4 regions of the Streptomyces sp. NPDC029159 genome follow, and region 3 is predicted to be linked to each of the others. Evidence: riboswitches for the same ligand, from Rfam matches in the RefSeq annotation. Region 3 holds a riboswitch; each other region holds the start of a gene.

Region 1 (4,059 bases), on a different contig from region 3:
CCGCCGGTTGGCACGGTGGCTGCCCGCCCTGCTGATCGTCGGCGGCATCGTCTTCGACAGCGTCACCCCCGCGCGCTACACCGCCTCGCCGTTCTTCGCGGCGGCGCCGCTGGTCGCCGCGCCGCTGTACTCGCTGCGGAACACGGCGTTCACCGCCCTCGCGGCGCTGCTCGGGGAGTTGCTGACGGTGCTCCACACCGACACCCAGGACACCGGCCTCTCCGCCACCGAGGTCTCCACCGTCTTCGTCGTCGCCGTCCTCGCCCTCGGCATCAACCGCGTCGTACGCCTCTCCGACGCCCGGCTCGCCTCCGTACGCGATGTCTCCGAGGCGGCCCAGCGGGCGGTGCTGCCGACGCCGCCGGAGCGGATCGGGCGGCTGGCGGTCGCCGCCCGTTACGTGGGGGCGCAGGCCGATGCGCGGATCGGCGGGGACCTGTACGCGGTGCAGGACACGCCGCACGGGGTCCGGCTGATCGTCGGTGATGTGCGGGGGAAGGGGCTGGAGGCGGTCGAGGCGGCGGTGATCGTCATCGGGGCGTTCCGGGAGGCGGCGGAGCAGGAGGCGACGCTGGAGGCGGTGGCCGGGCGGCTGGAGCGGGCGCTCCAGCGGGAGGGGCGGCGGCGCGAGGGGCTCGACCAGTACGAGGGGTTCACCACGGCGGTGCTCGCGGAGATCCCGTCCGGGGAGCGCGCGGTGCTGCGCGTCCTGAACCGGGGGCATCCGCCGCCGCTGCTGCTCACCCCGGACGGCGGGCTGCGGACGCTGGTGCCCGCGGTGCACGCGCTGCCACTGGGGATGAGCGAGGTGGCCGGGTGGCCGGACCGCGCGGACGAGATGTTCTATCCCGCCGGTTCGGTCCTGCTGCTGTTCACGGACGGGCTGACGGAGGCGCGCAACCGGGCGGGGGAGTTCTACGACCCGGTGGCCCGGCTGCGCGGCCGGGTCTTCCCCGGGCCCGACCGGCTGCTGGACACGCTGGTCGCCGAGGTCGCCGCCCACACGGGCGGGGCGGGCGCGGACGACATGGCGCTGCTGGCGGTACAGCGGCCGTTGGAGGAGTAGGCGGGGGAGCGGCGGGGCGTGCGGAGCCATGGCGCGCGCCGGGCGCGCGGGGAGACCGGGGCCGCCCCGGCGCGCGGGGCGCGCGGCCGGGCCCCGCGCGCCGGTACGGCCCCAGGGGCGGGCCCCTACGCCACCCAGTGGAGGCTCTGGCCGTGTGCCCCCGTCAGCGCCACCGGGCGGTCGTCCAGCGCGAGGGTCAGCAGCTGCTCCCGGTGGTCCGGGGCGAGGCGGTCGGCGGCCGGGACGGGCAGCCACGGGGTGACGGAGTGGTGTTCCTGGGAGATCCAGTGGCCGCCGCCCGGCCGCCCGGCGAGCAGCGTGCGCACCTGGTCGGCGAAGCGTTCCCGGTGGGCGGGCGGCAGATACGGCAGGACGGAGGTGTGGAAGACGACGAGCGTGGCGTCCGCCGGGACCCGCGCCGCCAGCGCCGGCAGCTCCTCGACCAGGTCGCCGCGGACGATCTCGGGCCGCGGCGCCGCCCGTACCGCGTCCACCGCCGCCGTCAGCCGCTCCGCGCGCTCCGGGGTGCCCGGCCACACCAGGGAGCGCAGCCAGCGCAGCGCCTCGGGGTCGGCCACCGGGTCGAGCGGGGTGAGGTCGATACCGCCGCGCCACACGACCTCCGGCAGCCGTGCGGGCGCCGCAGCCGCCGCGGTCGCCCGGTCCTCCCGCCCGACGCGGCACCGGAAGGTGACCGGACTGTCCGGGGCGCCGAGGGTGTGTGCCTCCAAGGGCGCGTCCGGTCCGGGCGTCCCCCAGGTGGCGTCCGGCTCGTACGCGTACCGATAGCGGTCCGGGTGGAGGCAGAGGCCGGCCGAGGTGCCGACCTCCAGGAGGGCCAACGGGCCGCGGAGGCGGGCCAGGAGGGGCAGCAGGGTGGCGCAGCGGCCCGGTTCGTTGGTCTGGGTGGAGCGGCTCATGACGACCGCGCGGACCTCGTCCCAGTGCCGGATCGTCCACTCGCGCCAGCGGCGGTACGCCGGCTCACCGCGCGGGCCCTGCTCGGCGTGCGGGCCGTCGAGGTGGCGGACGGCCGCGAGGAGGAGGTTGGGCTGCTGCTTGTTGCCCACCGGGAGGGATGCGGCGAGGAGTTCGCACAGCTCCGGGTCCTGCCCGATCCGTGCCGTCAGCTCCTCGTGGGCCGCACACCGGCCCCGCGCCTCCCCCCAGGAGAAGTCCCGGTAGCGCGCTGCCAGGGCCTGTGCGTTGTTCACGAAGTCGACGACCATGATCAGACGCTACTGCCCTCACGGAGCGTGAGGGATGCGCACCCCTCCGCATCACAAGTGATGCACAATCACTCGCAGGCCGTTTCGTGAAGGGCGATCAACTCGCCCGGTTTGCACGCGCGTTGCCCCGAAAAGTCTTGGCCAGGAGTCGTCGTCGTACGGAGGGGATTCGCGGGATCGCTTGGAAATCGGCCGCGATCTCTATTACTGTCCGATAACGGAGCGCGGTCGTCCCAGCCGTCGCAGAGGCGGCACCGTGCCCCCACGCCGAATCCCGTACGCGCTCTTCAGGTATGCCGGGCACCCAGGCACACCGGTGGTCACTTCTCGCTACGGCGCCTCTCTGTACGCCGCTGCGTCGATATTTCGTGAACTGCCGTGATGTGTCCTGTCTTTGCCGAGGGCATCCCGAGCGGCGCGGAGGGAACCGGGGAACCACCTTCATGGGGTGAATCGGACGCCTCGGCCAGAGGCCGCCCGTAGGAGACCTTCCTGCTCCGAACCCGTCAGCTAACCCGGTAGGCGCGAAGGAAGGAAAGGAGTGCGCCCCCGTGGCGTCCAACAGGCTTGCCCCCGAGGCTCCGTCCGCCCACCACCTCCCCCAGGATCTGCCGGGTTCCCCGACCGATACGGCCACCTTCGCCCCGGGCGCGTTCGCCCCGGAGGGCCCCGGTCCGTACGGCGTCGCGGACGACGAGCCCGGTGAGTGGAACCCGACCGAGGAGTCCGTGCGGTCCGTCCGCGGCCGGCACCGCGTCGGGAAGCAGCGCTCCGCGCTGGCCCGCAGCGGCACGGTCCTCGGCGTCGGGGTGATCGCGGCGGTCGGCGCCGGCGGCATGGCGGCCGCCGAGGACAAGCCGGCGGTCCCGATCTCCATGCCGGACATCGGCTCCCTCGCCTCCGACGTCACCGGAGCGCTGCCGGACGCCGAATCGCTCCCCGGCATCGGCCCGTTGCTCGGCTCCGACGACGCGTCCGACGCGGCCACCACCGCGGCGCCGCTCTCCTCCGCCGGCCTCACCACCGAGGACGGCCGGGGCACGGGCGCCGGGGAGGCGCTGCGCAGCCGCATCCTCCAGCAGGCCGACACCCAGCAGGAGGCCGCCGAGCGCGACGCCCGGGACGCCGCCGAGCACGGTGCGCTCGTCCGGGCGGAGCAGACCGCCGCGAGCGACCACGAGCAGGCGGTGGCCGACGCGAAGGCGGAGCGCGCCGAGGCCGCGCGCAAGGCGGCGGCGGCCAAGGCGAAGCGCGAGGCCGAGGCCCGCGAGAAGGCCGAGGCCGCGCGCCTGGCCGAGCTGGCCAAGAGCTATCTGCTGCCGGTCACCTCGTACACCCTCACCGCCGGCTTCGGCCAGGCCGGCGACCGCTGGGCCGCCGACCACACCGGCCAGGACTTCGCCGCCCCCACGGGCACGCCGGTCAAGGCCATCCACTCCGGCACCATCACGCAGGCGGGCTGGGCCGGCTCCTACGGCTACCGCATCGTCCTCACCCTCGACGACGGTACGGAGCTGTGGTTCTGCCACCTCTCGTCGATGGTGAAGACCGGCGGCAAGGTCTCCACCGGCGAGGTCATCGGCCGCGTCGGCGCCACCGGGAACGTCACCGGCCCCCACCTGCACCTGGAGGTCCGCCCCGGGGGCGGCGGTCCGATCGACCCGATGCCGTGGCTGCGGGCCCGGGGCCTGAACGTCTGAGGCCGCTGCGGCCCTGAGCGGAGTCCGGGGCCCGGGTCCGGGGCGCGCGCAACTGTGCCGCGCG
Region 2 (4,059 bases), on a different contig from region 3:
CGGCGTCGCCGCCGGCGCCCAGGCGACCACGCCGACCGCCGCACCCGACATCCCGGTGGCCGACGTCAAGGCCGACCTCGCCAAGTTCCAGTCCATAGCCGACGCCAACAACGGCACCCGCGCCCACGGCACCGCCGGGTACCAGCAGTCGCTCGACTACGTGAAGGGCAAGCTGGACGCCGCCGGGTTCACCACGAAGGTCCAGGAGTTCACCAGCGGCGGCGAGAAGGGGTACAACCTCATCGCCGACTGGCCCGGCGGCGACGAGAGCAAGACCGTGATGTCCGGCGCCCACCTCGACTCCGTCCCCGCGGGCCCCGGCATCAACGACGACGGATCCGGCTCGGCCGGGATCCTGGAGGTCGCACTCGCGGTCGCCAAGGCGGACCTCAAGCCCACCAAGCACCTGCGCTTCGGCTGGTGGGGTGACGAGGAGGACGGCATGGTCGGCTCCTCGCACTACGTCGACTCGCTCGGCGCCGACACCGCGAAGTTCGACTCGTACCTGAACTTCGACATGATCGGCTCCCCCAACCCGGGCTACTTCGTCTACGACGACGACGCGCGGCTGGAGAAGGTGTTCAAGGACTGGTTCGCCACCAAGAACATCGCCACCGAGAAGGAGACCGAGGGCGACGGCCGCTCCGACCACGCGCCGTTCAAGGACGCCGGGGTCCCGGTCGGCGGGCTGTTCTCCGGCGCCGACTACATCAAGACCGACGCCCAGGCCAAGGCGTGGGGCGGCGAGGCGGGCAAGGCGTTCGACGCCTGCTACCACGAAGCCTGCGACACCGCGAAGAACATCGACGACACCGCGCTGGACAACCACACCGACGCCATCGCCCACGCGATCTGGGAGCTCAGCTCCTGACCCTCCGCGCCCCGCGCAGCACCGGCCGGCCCCACCCGGTCGGCCCGGCCCGGTCGCCCTTCCGGCGGCCGGGCCGCGGCATGTCCCGGCGACGTCCGGACTCCGCACGCCGCCGCCCCGGAGGCGTCGCGCGCGACGCCCCTCGCCCGACCGGGCTCGCCCGCACGGACCAGCCGGTTCCGGGCGTTCGCGGGGGCGTCACGTTGCAGAACTCCGATGCGGAACAGACGGCGCGGGGAGGCTTTCCCGCTGGTCCGGGGCGCGCGAGCGGATGCCGCAGCCGCCACCGAGCGCCCCGAAAGTGCCAATTGACGTATTTGTGACCAATGTCACACCTGGTCATTTCAGCGCGGAATCCGGGCGCCCGATGCGTGACGATCCCCTGGACGACAAGCCCCCGCCGCAGCGGCGGGGCGGTCCGGGCGGACGCCGAATCCTGCCGCCGTCCCGGATGTCAGGTCGACGCGGATGCACCGGCAGGAGCGGAGGACCCGAGCACGACGGGACCACGGTCACCAGGGCGCACGCCCTGCGCCGACGGGTCCCTTGGGGTGAAGCCGTACGCATGGCCGGGCACCTTCGCCTGCCCGAACCCGACAGGTCTTCCTTCGCAGGCGGCTGACGAAGGGTTTGCGCATGACTGTGCGCATGCACGTGCCGGCCGCGGTCGCCCGGGCCGGAACCATCTCCGCTCTCACACTCGCCACCGTCGGCGCGACCGTCGCGCTCCCCCCGGGCGCCGACGCCACCTCCGTCTCCGCCACGGCGGTACGGATCGCCGCGTCCAAGAAAGGCGCGCCCTACCAGTACGGCGCCCGGGGGCCGCACCGTTTCGACTGCTCGGGGCTGACGCAGTACGCCTTCAAGCGCGCCGGACGGAGCCTGCCCCGGACCGCCGCCGCGCAGTACAACCGCACCCGCCACATCCGCACCTCCGCACGCAAGGCCGGTGACCTGGTCTTCTTCCACGGCAGCGGGGGCGTTTACCACGTCGGGATCTACGCCGGTCACAGCCGCATCTGGCATGCGCCGCGCACCGGCACCGTCGTCCGGCTGGAGAAGATCTGGACCGGTTCGGTGTCGTACGGCCGGGTCGGCTGAGCGAGGTGGCCGCCCGTCACGCCCCGGCGGGCGGCCACGGCAGCCGGACCCGGACGGTCTTGCCGCCGCCCGGCTCCGCCACCGTCGCCACCTCTCCCCCGGACTCGGCGGCCAGCAGGCCGATGATGAGCAGCCCGCGGCCGCCGTCCCGGCACAGATCGGCGGCGAGCCGCCGGGGCGGCCGGGGGTCGCGGTCGGTGACGCCCGCGGTCAGCGTCTCGTCGCGGTCGAGCCGCAGGACGACGGTGAAGTACGGGGAGGTGTCGCCGGTGTGCCGGACGGCGTTGGTGGCCAGTTCGGAGACGATCAGCCGGACCGCGTCGGTGAGCGGCGCGGCCCGGTCCAGGCCCCAGGCGCCGAGGACCGCGGAAACGTGCCTGCGCGCGGCCGCGACCGACTCCGGTGTGCCGGGGAGGGTCAGGGTGGATTCCTGGTGATCTGCCATCGCGGTGCCGTCCTTTTTCCCACCGGGGTCGGATCCGGCGCACGGGCGGGAGGCGGGACGCCGCTCGGTCACCGAGTCGGCCGCGCACGCCGGGGTGCGGACCGGCGGTCCATGCTGCCGGTACGCCCCGCCATCCACCACGAAATGCCCATATCTCTCGCCCGAAGCGGTGAATCCTCCGGTGCGGGCGCGGGTCGCAGGCCCGCGGCGGACGTACGGCGGCTAACGGCGGCTCCGGCGCACGTGCCGCCCGGCCGGGTCAACCGCGCGGCGCGGTCTCCGCCAGCGTGCGTACCGCCCCGCGCAGTTGGGTGTCCGTCAGGTCGGCGCGGGCCGTCAGGCGGACCCGGGAGACGCCGTCGGGGACGGACGGCGGGCGGAAGCAGCCGACGAGCAGCCCGGCGGCGCGGCAGTCGGCCGCCCAGCGGACGGCGGCGTCCGGCGACGGCGCACGGACCGCGACGACGGCGGCGTCCGGCCGGACCGCCGCCAGCCCGGCCGCGGTCAGCCGGTGGTGCAGGGCGGCGGCGACCTCGCGGGTGCGGGCCGCGCGCTCCGGTTCGCGGCGCAGCAGCCGCAGCGCGGCGAGGGCGGCGCCGACCGCAGCCGGGGCGAGCCCGGTGTCGAAGATGAACGTCCGCGCGGTGTTGACCAGATGCTCGATGACCCGCGCCGGGCCGAGGACCGCGCCGCCCTGGGAGCCGAGGGACTTCGACAGCGTCACGGTGGCGACGGTGTCCGGGGCCCCGGCGAGCCCGGCGGCGGCGACCGCGCCGCGTCCGCCGTCGCCGAGCACCCCGAGCCCGTGGGCGTCGTCGACGAGGAGGCCCGCGCGGTGGCGGCGGCAGGCGGCGGCGAGGGCGGGCAGCGGTGCGGCGTCGCCGTCGACGGAGAACACCGCGTCGGTGACGGTGAGCGCCCGGCCGCCGTGTGCCGAGAGCGCGGCGTCCGCTGCGGCGGGGTCGGCGTGGGCGACGACGGCCTTGCGGGCCCGGGAGAGGCGGCAGCCGTCGATGAGGGAGGCGTGGTTCTGCGCGTCGGAGACGACGAGGGTGCCCGGGCCGGTGAGGGCGGTGACGGCGGCGAGGTTGGCGGCGTACCCGGAGGAGAGGACCAGGGCCGCCTCGAAGCCGCAGAACGCGGCGAGTTCGGCCTCCAGCGTGGCGTGGAGTTCGGTGGTGCCGGTGACCAGCCGGGAGCCGGTGGCGCCGGCGCCCCAGCGGTGCGCGGCCTGGGCGGCGGCGCGGGTGACCAGCGGGTGGCGGGCGAGTCCGAGATAGTCGTTGCTCGCCAGGTCCAGCAGTTCGCAGTGGGCGGAGCGGGGGCGCAGGGTACGGCGCAGACCGGCGTCCAGCCGTGCCTCGTGGGCCTCGTCGAGCCAGTCGAACGCCGCACCGGGATCGGGCGGGGCCGCGTCGGCGCGGGGGGCGTCACGGGGCGGCGGCAGGGCGGGATCCGCTGGCATCGGCTTCCTTCGCTTCCCTTGCGGCCCCGTCCGCGAGGGCCGTCGGCAGCGCGGGCGGGGTCGTTGGCGATTGTGGACTGCCGATAGACGTTAGCGGTCGTTCCACCGCCCCAGGGTGTGGTGATACACACACCCCGATCCGGGCGCGTTGTGGGAATCCTCCTTGGCCAGGGGCAC
Region 3 (4,059 bases):
CACCGCCGCCGGCGTTCCCGTGACGATCGCCAAGGCCGACGGCAACCCCGTGAACGCGGCCTCGATGCTCGCGGTGCTGGGCCTGGGCGCCCAGGGCGGCGAGGAGATCGTGCTCGCCTCGGACGCCGAGGGTGCGGAGGCCGCGCTGGAGCGTCTGGCGAAGCTGGTCGCCGAGGGGCTCGACGAGCTGCCGGAGACCGTCTGAGCCGGGACTCCCCCGCCTCCCCGCAACCGGGGAAAGGCCCCGCCGCCCCGACCGGAACCGGTCACCGCGGCGGGGCCTTTCGCGTTCCCGGCGACGGAACGCCGCGCGCCGAAGCGCCGCACACTCCCCCGCCCGTAATTCCCGGCCCGTCTGCGCCGCACGGCCGAATAGTTGAATACACGCCACTCGGTGCGGCAATTCCCGGATGGCGTGTTTTATCGGAACCCGATTCCGCAATTTCCCGTACGAGGCCGACAGGATTCCGCCATGCTCCGGCCGTCCCGTTTCATCGCGCCTCTAGGAAGAACGCACACGCCCACTGCCGACGGGGCGCGGCACGGGGCGCGCCGCGGGCTGCCGGTGCCGCGGGCGGTAGGCCGGGAGTGACCGCGCCACGTGCGAGGCCATCAGGGCTCGTGCCGCCTCCGCGTCGCCGCGGGCCACCGCGTCCAGCACCGCGCCGTGGTCGTCCCAGGTCTCCGCGTACCGCGCCGGACGCTCGACGACGTACATCCACTCGATCTTCCGCCGCACCTGGGTCAGCAGCGCCGTCAGCCCCGGATTGCCCGCCGCCCGCGCCAGCGTCTCGTGGAACCAGCCGTCCAGACGGGGCAGGTCACCCGGGCAGTCGCGGCGGGCGCGCTCCCTGCCGAGCCGCACCACGCCCCGTAAGACCTTCAGTTGCGCATCGGTGCGGCGGGCCGCGGCGCGGGCGGCGCCCATCGGCTCCAGGAGGGCCCGCAGGTCCAGGAGGTCGGCCGCCTCCTGAGCGGTGGGCGCGGCGACGCAGGCGCCCGCGTGCCGCCGCGCGGTGACGAACCCCTCCGACTGCAGGGTCCGTAACGCCTCGCGGACCGGCACCCGGGAGACGCCGTACCGGGTGGCCAGAATGTCCTCGACGAGCCGGCTGCCGGGGATCAGCGTGCCGGAAACGATGTCGTCACGAATCGCCGTGGAGATGCGCTGCACGGAAATCTCGCCTTGCGTCATCGTGGGCACCTCCACCGTCCTCCCCGGAAAACGCCGGTGCACGGCGCCTTTTCCGTGACTCTATTCGACGGTGTCGACTCCTTTACCGCCTTCACACATTCATGGAAATCTTTTGGTGAGTGCGTTCCCCGGCCCCCGGGAAATCCGGCCATCCGCCGTACGGCACCGGACACGACAGAGCCCCGGACACCCTGTCAGGGCGGTCCGGGGCTCCGGGAAGTGCGGGGTCAGACGTTGATGCCGTGCGCGCGCAGGTAGGCGATCGGGTCGATGTCCGAGCCGTAGTCGGGGCCGGTACGGGCCTCGAAGTGCAGGTGCGGGCCGGTGACGTTGCCGGTCGCGCCGGACAGCGCGATCTGCTGACCGGGCATCACCTGCTGGCCGACCGAGACACCGATCTGCGACAGGTGGCCGTACTGGGTGTACGTACCGTCGTTCATCTTGATGACGATGTTGTTGCCGTACGCACCGCCCCAGCCGGCCTCGACGACGGTGCCCGCGCCGACGGCGTGCACGGTGGTGCCGGTGGCGGCGTGGAAGTCGATACCGGTGTGGGTGCCGGAGGACCACAGTCCGCTGGACGCCTTGTAGGCGGTGGAGACGTACGAGCCGGCGATCGGGGCGACGAAGGCGTTGAGGCGCTTGCGCTCCTCCTCGCGGGCCGCGCGGACCTCGGCCTCGTGCCGCTTGTCGGCCGCCGCCTTGGCGGCCTGGGCCTGCTTCACCGCGTCGGCCTCGGCCTTCGCCTTGGCCTCGGCCGTCTCGGCGACGGCCTGCTGCGCATCGGCCTGGGCCTGGACGCGCTCGGCGAGTTCGTCGCCGAGGACGACGGCCCGCTGCAGACCCGTGTCGTGCCCGGCACCGGAGGTGGCGGCCATCGCGGGAGAGGAGACGGAGGCGACGACGCCGGATGCGGCGAGACCGGCGATGCCGGCGATGTTGCGGGTCGTCCGGGCGCTGCGGCTCGGACGGCGGTGCTTCCCGGTGGCACGGGTGAACGCCATGTGCTGGCTGGTCCTTTCCTTCCTTCTCGCCTACCGGGTTAGCTGACGGGTTCGGAGCAGGAAGGTCTCCTACGGGTTCCTCCGGAGAGGTACCCGATTCACCCCAGGGGACGTGTGGGTCCCCGGCTCCCCTGGCTCGCGCCGTACGGGGACTCGGCGATGACTGTCCGGTGCCGCGGTTGCGGCCTGCTGCTGGCGGACAGCGCGCTTGACGCTAATCGCGGCAACTTTCAATCGGCAAACAGAAACGCGTTTTTGTGCGTTACGCCACACCGGGACGAGGGAACCGGAAGCTGACATTCCACAGCACAAAGGGGATCCCGAGGGCACTTCGCCACCCCGGGATCCCCTTCTGCCCTACTGTGCCGGGCCGCCGGAACAGCCCGGCCGGGGCCACCGCCCCACGGTTCGTCAGCCGCTGACGACCGTCACCTCGCCGATGCCCAGCGCCCGGACCGGCTCGGCGATCTGCGCCGCGTCACCGACCAGCACCGTCACCAGCCGGTCGGCCGGGAACGCGCTGACCACGGCGGCGGTCGCCTCGACCGTGCCGGTCTCGGCCAGCCGCGCGTACAGCTGCGCCTGGTAGTCGTCCGGCAGATGCTGCTCCACCTGGTCGGCGAGGGTGCCCGCGACCGCTGCCGCCGTCTCGTACTTCAGCGGCGCGACGCCGACGAGGTTCTGCACCGCCACGTCCCGCTCGGCGTCGGTCAGCCCCTCCGCCGCGAGGGTGCGCAGCACCTTCCACAGGTCGTCGAGGGCCGGGCCGGTGGACTCGGTGTCGACCGAACCGCTGATCGCCAGCATCGAGGCGCCGGTGGGCCCCCCGGGCGCGTCCGGCGCCGACGACCGCAGCACCTGACCGAAGGCCCGCACCCCGTAGGTGTAGCCCTTCTCCTCACGCAGCACGCGGTCCAGACGCGACGTCAGGGTGCCGCCCAGGCAGTACGTACCGAGGACCTGTGCGGGCCACTGACGGTCGTGGCGGTCGGCGCCGATCCGCCCGATGAGCAGCTGCGTCTGCACCGCGCCGGGGCGGTCGACGATCACGACGCGGCCGGTGTCGTCCGCGGTGATCGGCGTGACGGCGACCGGCTCGGCGGCCGGCCCCTGCCAGGCGCCCAGCGTGTCGGCGAGCGCCGCGTCCACGTCGATGCCGGTGAAGTCGCCGACGATCACGACGGTGGCCGCCGCGGGCCGCACATGGGCGTCGTAGAACGCCCGGACGGCCGCCGCGTCGATATGTCCGACGGTCTCCTCGGTGCCCTGCCGGGGCCGCGACATCCGCGACGACGCGGGGAAGAGCTCCTTGGACAGCGCCATCGCGGCGCGGCGCCCCGGGTTGGCCAGCTCGTGCGGGATCTCGTCGAGACGGTTACGCACCAGGCGCTCCACCTCGCCCTCGGGGAAGGCGGGGGCGCGCAGCGCGTCGGCGAGCAGCCCCAGGGCGCGCGACAGCCGGGAGGCGGGGACCTCCAGGGAGACGCGGACACCGGGGTGGTCGGCGTGGGCGTCCAACGTGGCGCCGCAGCGCTCCAGTTCGGCGGCGAACTCCTCGGCGTCGTGCCGGTCGGTGCCCTCCGACAGCGCCCGCGCCATGATCGTGGCGACGCCGTCCAGACCCTCCGGCTCGGTCTCCAGCGGCGCGACGATGTCGACCTCGACGGCGACGACCTGCTGGCCGGGGCGGTGGCTGCGCAACACCGTCAGGCCGTTGGGCAGCGCACCGCGCTCGGGCGCCGGGAAGGCCCACGGCCTGGGCGCCCCGCCCCGGGGCTGCGGGTGGAAGGTCATCTCGCTCATGGCCAGGTCCTCGCGGGTGGTGGCGTCGCTCACCGGTCCGCCTCCTCGTCGTTGTCG
Region 4 (4,059 bases), on a different contig from region 3:
AGTACTCAATATCTTCGTCGGCCTGCACATCATCGGTATCGCCTCCCTGCTGGGAGGCTTTCTCACGCAGATGAAGGCGATGAGCGCGGGCACCGCCCGGTTCGTGCCGGCGATGCTGCACGGTGCGCTGACGATGCTGGTCACCGGCATCGCGCTGGTCGGCCTGAACCAGGCCCAGGGCAGCTCCGTCGACAACATCAAGATCGGCGTGAAGCTGGCCGTCCTCGTCGTCATCCTGGGGCTGGTCTACGTCAAGCGGGACGAGGAGAGCATCGCCAAGCCGCTGTTCGGCACGGTCGGCCTGCTCACCATGGTCAACATCTTCATCGCGGTGCTCTGGACCTGAGTCCGACCGGGGCGCGCGGCCGTATCCTCCGCGCCCCCGGCACACCCCGCGTACGCCTCCGGCCCGGCCCTCACCGAGGGACCGGGCCGGAGCCGTTCGACCGGGAGGCCGCGCGGTGCGGCGGCCTCCCGGAAGGGCGTCACGCCGGGCGGACGCTGCCGTAGATCGGCATGTAGTAGATCGACTCGATGCGCACGCTGGCGCCCGGCTTCGGGGCGTGGATCATCTTGCCGTCGCCGATGTACATCCCGACGTGGCTGATGTCGTTGTAGAAGAACACCAGGTCACCGGGGGCGAGGTCCTTGGTGGCGACGCGCTCGCCGACCTTGACCTGGTCCCACGTCGTGCGCGGCAGGCTCACCCCGGCCGCCTTCCACGCGGCCTGCGTCAGCCCGGAGCAGTCGTAGGAGTTGGGACCGGTGGCGCCCCAGACGTACGGCTTGCCCATCTGGGCGCGGGCGAACGCGAGCGCCTTCTCGGCCTTCGTACGGTACGAGCCGTCGGCCGGTCCGCCGCCCTGGCCGGGGTCGGGCGTACCGGAGTCGCCGGTGCCCGTACCGGGGGAGCCGGTGTCCGAACCGCCGCCGGGCTGCTGCTCGCGCTGCTTGCGCGCCTCCTCCTCGGCCTTGCGCCGGGCCGCCTCCTCCTTCTTGCGCTCCAGCTCCGCCAGGCGCGCCTTCTCCTGGGCGGTCAGCTCGGAGAGCAGCTGGCGGGCCTCGGTCAGCTTGCCCTGGACCGTCCGCTTGGAGTCGGCCAGCTCGGACTGCGACTCCTGGAGGCGTTCCAGGCTGCGGGTCGCCTCGGCCCGCTGACGGGCGGCGGCGGCCTGCTGCTCCTGGTAGGCGTCGACGGCCTGCTGCTGCCGCCCGGTGAGCCGCTCCATCAGGTGGCTGCGGTCGGCGAACTGCTGCGGGTCCTTGGAGAACATCAGCTGTGCCGTCGCGTTCACGCCGCCGCTGCGGTACTGCGCGGCGGCGAAGGTGCCCAGCTCCCGGCGGGCCTCGTTGAGCTTGCCGGTGCGGCGCGCCGCGGCGTCCTGGAGGTCGCTGACCTCCGACCGCCGCTCGCCGACGCGCTCCTTGACGGCGTTGTACTTCTGGGTCGCGACCTCCGCCTGGTGGTAGAGGGTGTCGACCTTCTTCTTGACCTCTTCGACGGTCGGCTTCGGGGAGCGGGGGGACGCCTCGGCCGGCTGGGAGAGCAGGGTGACCGTGGCGAGGGCGGCGGTCGTCAGACCGGCGGCCGTCCGGCGGCTGCCGGGCGAGGTGAGGACGCGGGTACGCGGCTTGCGGTGCGACGGCAAGGCCGACGACTCCTTCCGTGGACCGCCTACCGGGTTAGCTGTCGGGTTCGGGCGGTGTCGCAGACGGAAGGCTTGCCCTACGGTCCGTACGTGCGCGCTGGCGGCCGTACCGACCGATTCACCCCGGTGGTGCTGGTGGGTCCCCGGCTCCGGGTGCCGTGGGGCAGGGCCGGACTCGGCGGAGGCGGCCTGTGCGGACGCTGTCGTCCACGGGATGCAGGCAGCCCGAGCGTGAACCTAGCCAACTCGTGTGGCTCCTGTGAAGGCAGATGTTCGATTTGCCCGAAACCTTTTCGTGACCTGTGTGCATGAGGTGACGTTCGTGTGGGCAGGGCGGGGTATCTGCGCGGAATGCCGGGTTCGCCGCGCGAGGGGGAGCGGAACGCCCGCGCTTCCGGCCTTTCCACGGCTCCGGGCCCGACTGTCGGTGGGGCGGCCTAGACTCGGTGGGCGATGAGCAGCCTCTTTGACGACAGCTTCCTGGCGGACCTCGCTCCCAAGGACGAGGAGCCCCCGCCACCCCCCGAGGACGAGCACGGCCCGGCCCGGGAGGAGGTTCCGCACGACCTCTTCAGCGGGAAGTTCGACGCCCCCGTACCCCGGGACGCGCACTACCGCGACGGCGCCGCCCGCCCCGCCGTCGACCCCGCCGCGCTCCTGGAAGGGCTCAACGACGCCCAGAAGGCCGCCGTGGTGCACTCCGGCGGCCCGCTGCTGATCGTCGCCGGAGCCGGTTCCGGCAAGACCCGGGTGCTCACCCACCGCATCGCGCATCTGCTCGCCGCCCGCGGCGTGCACCCCGGCCAGATCCTCGCGATCACCTTCACCAACAAGGCCGCCGGTGAGATGAAGGAGCGCGTCGAGGAGCTGGTCGGCCCCCGGGCGGGCGCCATGTGGGTCTCCACCTTCCACAGCGCCTGCGTCCGCATCCTGCGCCGCGAGTCCAAGCACCTCGGCTTCACCTCGTCGTTCTCGATCTACGACGCCGCCGACTCCAAGCGCCTGATGGCCCTGGTCTGCCGCGATCTCGATCTCGATCCCAAGCGGTTCCCGCCCAAGTCCTTCAGCGCCAAGGTCTCCAACCTCAAGAACGAGCTCATCGACGAGGAGACCTTCGCAGGCCAGGCGGCCGACGGCTTCGAGAAGACCCTGGCCCAGGCGTACGCGCTCTACCAGGCACGGCTGCGCGAGGCCAACGCCCTGGACTTCGACGACATCATCATGACGACCGTCAACCTCCTCCAGGCGTTCCCGGACGTCGCGGCCCACTACCGCCGCCGCTTCCGCCACGTCATGGTCGACGAGTACCAGGACACCAACCACGCGCAGTACACCCTCATCCGCGAGCTGGTCGGCCCGGCCGAATCCGCCGCCGAGCTGTGCGTCGTCGGCGACGCCGACCAGTCGATCTACGCCTTCCGCGGCGCCACGATCCGTAACATCCTCCAGTTCGAGGAGGACTACCCGGACGCCACGACGATCCTGCTGGAGCAGAACTACCGCTCCACCCAGACGATCCTCTCCGCCGCCAACGCCGTCATCGAGCGCAACGAGAACCGCCGCCCCAAGAACCTCTGGACCGAAGCCGGCGAGGGCCCCCGCATCACCGGGTACGTCGCCGACACCGAGCACGACGAGGCCCAGTTCGTCGCCGAGGAGATCGACCGCCTCACCGACGCGAAGGACGCCCGCGCCGGAGACGTCGCGATCTTCTACCGCACCAACGCCCAGTCCCGCGTCTTCGAGGAAATCCTCATCCGCGTCGGACTGCCCTACAAGGTCGTCGGCGGCGTCCGCTTCTACGAGCGCAAGGAGGTCCGCGACATCCTCGCGTACCTGCGCGTGCTCGCCAATCCGGAGGACACCGTCCCGCTCCGCCGGATCCTCAACGTCCCCAAGCGCGGCATCGGCGACCGCGCCGAGGCGATGATCGACGCCCTGGCGCTCCGCGAGAAGATCAGCTTCCCGCAGGCGCTGCGCCGCGTCGACGAGGCGTACGGCATGGCCGCCCGCTCCGCCAACGCCGTCCGCCGCTTCAACACCCTGATGGAAGAGCTGCGCACCATCGTCGAGTCCGGCGCCGGCCCGGCCACCGTCCTCGAAGCGGTCCTGGAGCGCACCGGCTATCTGGCCGAGCTGCAGTCCTCCACCGACCCGCAGGACGAGACCCGGATCGAGAATCTCCAGGAACTCGCCGCCGTGGCCCTGGAGTTCGAGCAGGACCGGGTGGCCGGTCCCGCCGCGGCGGACGCGGACGCGGAGGAGCCCGTCTCCGGCGGCACGCTCGCCGACTTCCTGGAGCAGGTCGCGCTGGTCGCCGACTCCGACCAGATCCCCGACGAGGACGAGGACGGCAGCGGCGTCGTCACCCTCATGACCCTGCACACCGCCAAGGGCCTGGAGTTCCCGG

What was found. Region 3 has a riboswitch for cyclic di-AMP ahead of ACZ4U4_RS04795 (M23 family metallopeptidase). Riboswitches for the same ligand answer to the same signal wherever they lie in the genome.
Region 1: another riboswitch for cyclic di-AMP. It lies ahead of ACZ4U4_RS04315 (M23 family metallopeptidase); the one in region 3 lies ahead of ACZ4U4_RS04795 (M23 family metallopeptidase).
Region 2: another riboswitch for cyclic di-AMP. It lies ahead of ACZ4U4_RS28440 (C40 family peptidase); the one in region 3 lies ahead of ACZ4U4_RS04795 (M23 family metallopeptidase).
Region 4: another riboswitch for cyclic di-AMP. It lies ahead of ACZ4U4_RS22890 (C40 family peptidase); the one in region 3 lies ahead of ACZ4U4_RS04795 (M23 family metallopeptidase).

What each region holds. Positions count from the first base shown of each region.
Region 1 is NZ_JBVHWT010000001.1:962,785-966,843, forward strand. It holds gene ACZ4U4_RS04305 (PP2C family protein-serine/threonine phosphatase) at 1-1,066, shown strand, start outside; gene ACZ4U4_RS04310 (DUF2332 domain-containing protein) at 1,192-2,295, opposite strand; cyclic di-AMP (ydaO/yuaA leader) riboswitch at 2,681-2,834, shown strand; gene ACZ4U4_RS04315 (M23 family metallopeptidase) at 2,847-3,995, shown strand.
Region 2 is NZ_JBVHWT010000019.1:110,753-114,811, forward strand. It holds gene ACZ4U4_RS28435 (M28 family metallopeptidase) at 1-871, shown strand, start outside; cyclic di-AMP (ydaO/yuaA leader) riboswitch at 1,325-1,503, shown strand; gene ACZ4U4_RS28440 (C40 family peptidase) at 1,508-1,972, shown strand; gene ACZ4U4_RS28445 (ATP-binding protein) at 1,989-2,417, opposite strand; gene ACZ4U4_RS28450 (8-amino-7-oxononanoate synthase) at 2,677-3,882, opposite strand.
Region 3 is NZ_JBVHWT010000002.1:107,708-111,766, reverse strand. It holds gene ACZ4U4_RS04805 (HPr family phosphocarrier protein) at 1-205, shown strand, start outside; gene ACZ4U4_RS04800 (GntR family transcriptional regulator) at 503-1,195, opposite strand; gene ACZ4U4_RS04795 (M23 family metallopeptidase) at 1,423-2,199, opposite strand; cyclic di-AMP (ydaO/yuaA leader) riboswitch at 2,212-2,368, opposite strand; gene ACZ4U4_RS04790 (M16 family metallopeptidase) at 2,611-3,993, opposite strand; gene ACZ4U4_RS04785 (M16 family metallopeptidase) at 4,032-4,059, opposite strand, start outside.
Region 4 is NZ_JBVHWT010000012.1:137,925-141,983, reverse strand. It holds gene ACZ4U4_RS22895 (hypothetical protein) at 1-346, shown strand, start outside; gene ACZ4U4_RS22890 (C40 family peptidase) at 486-1,649, opposite strand; cyclic di-AMP (ydaO/yuaA leader) riboswitch at 1,658-1,840, opposite strand; gene pcrA (DNA helicase PcrA) at 2,103-4,059, shown strand, end outside.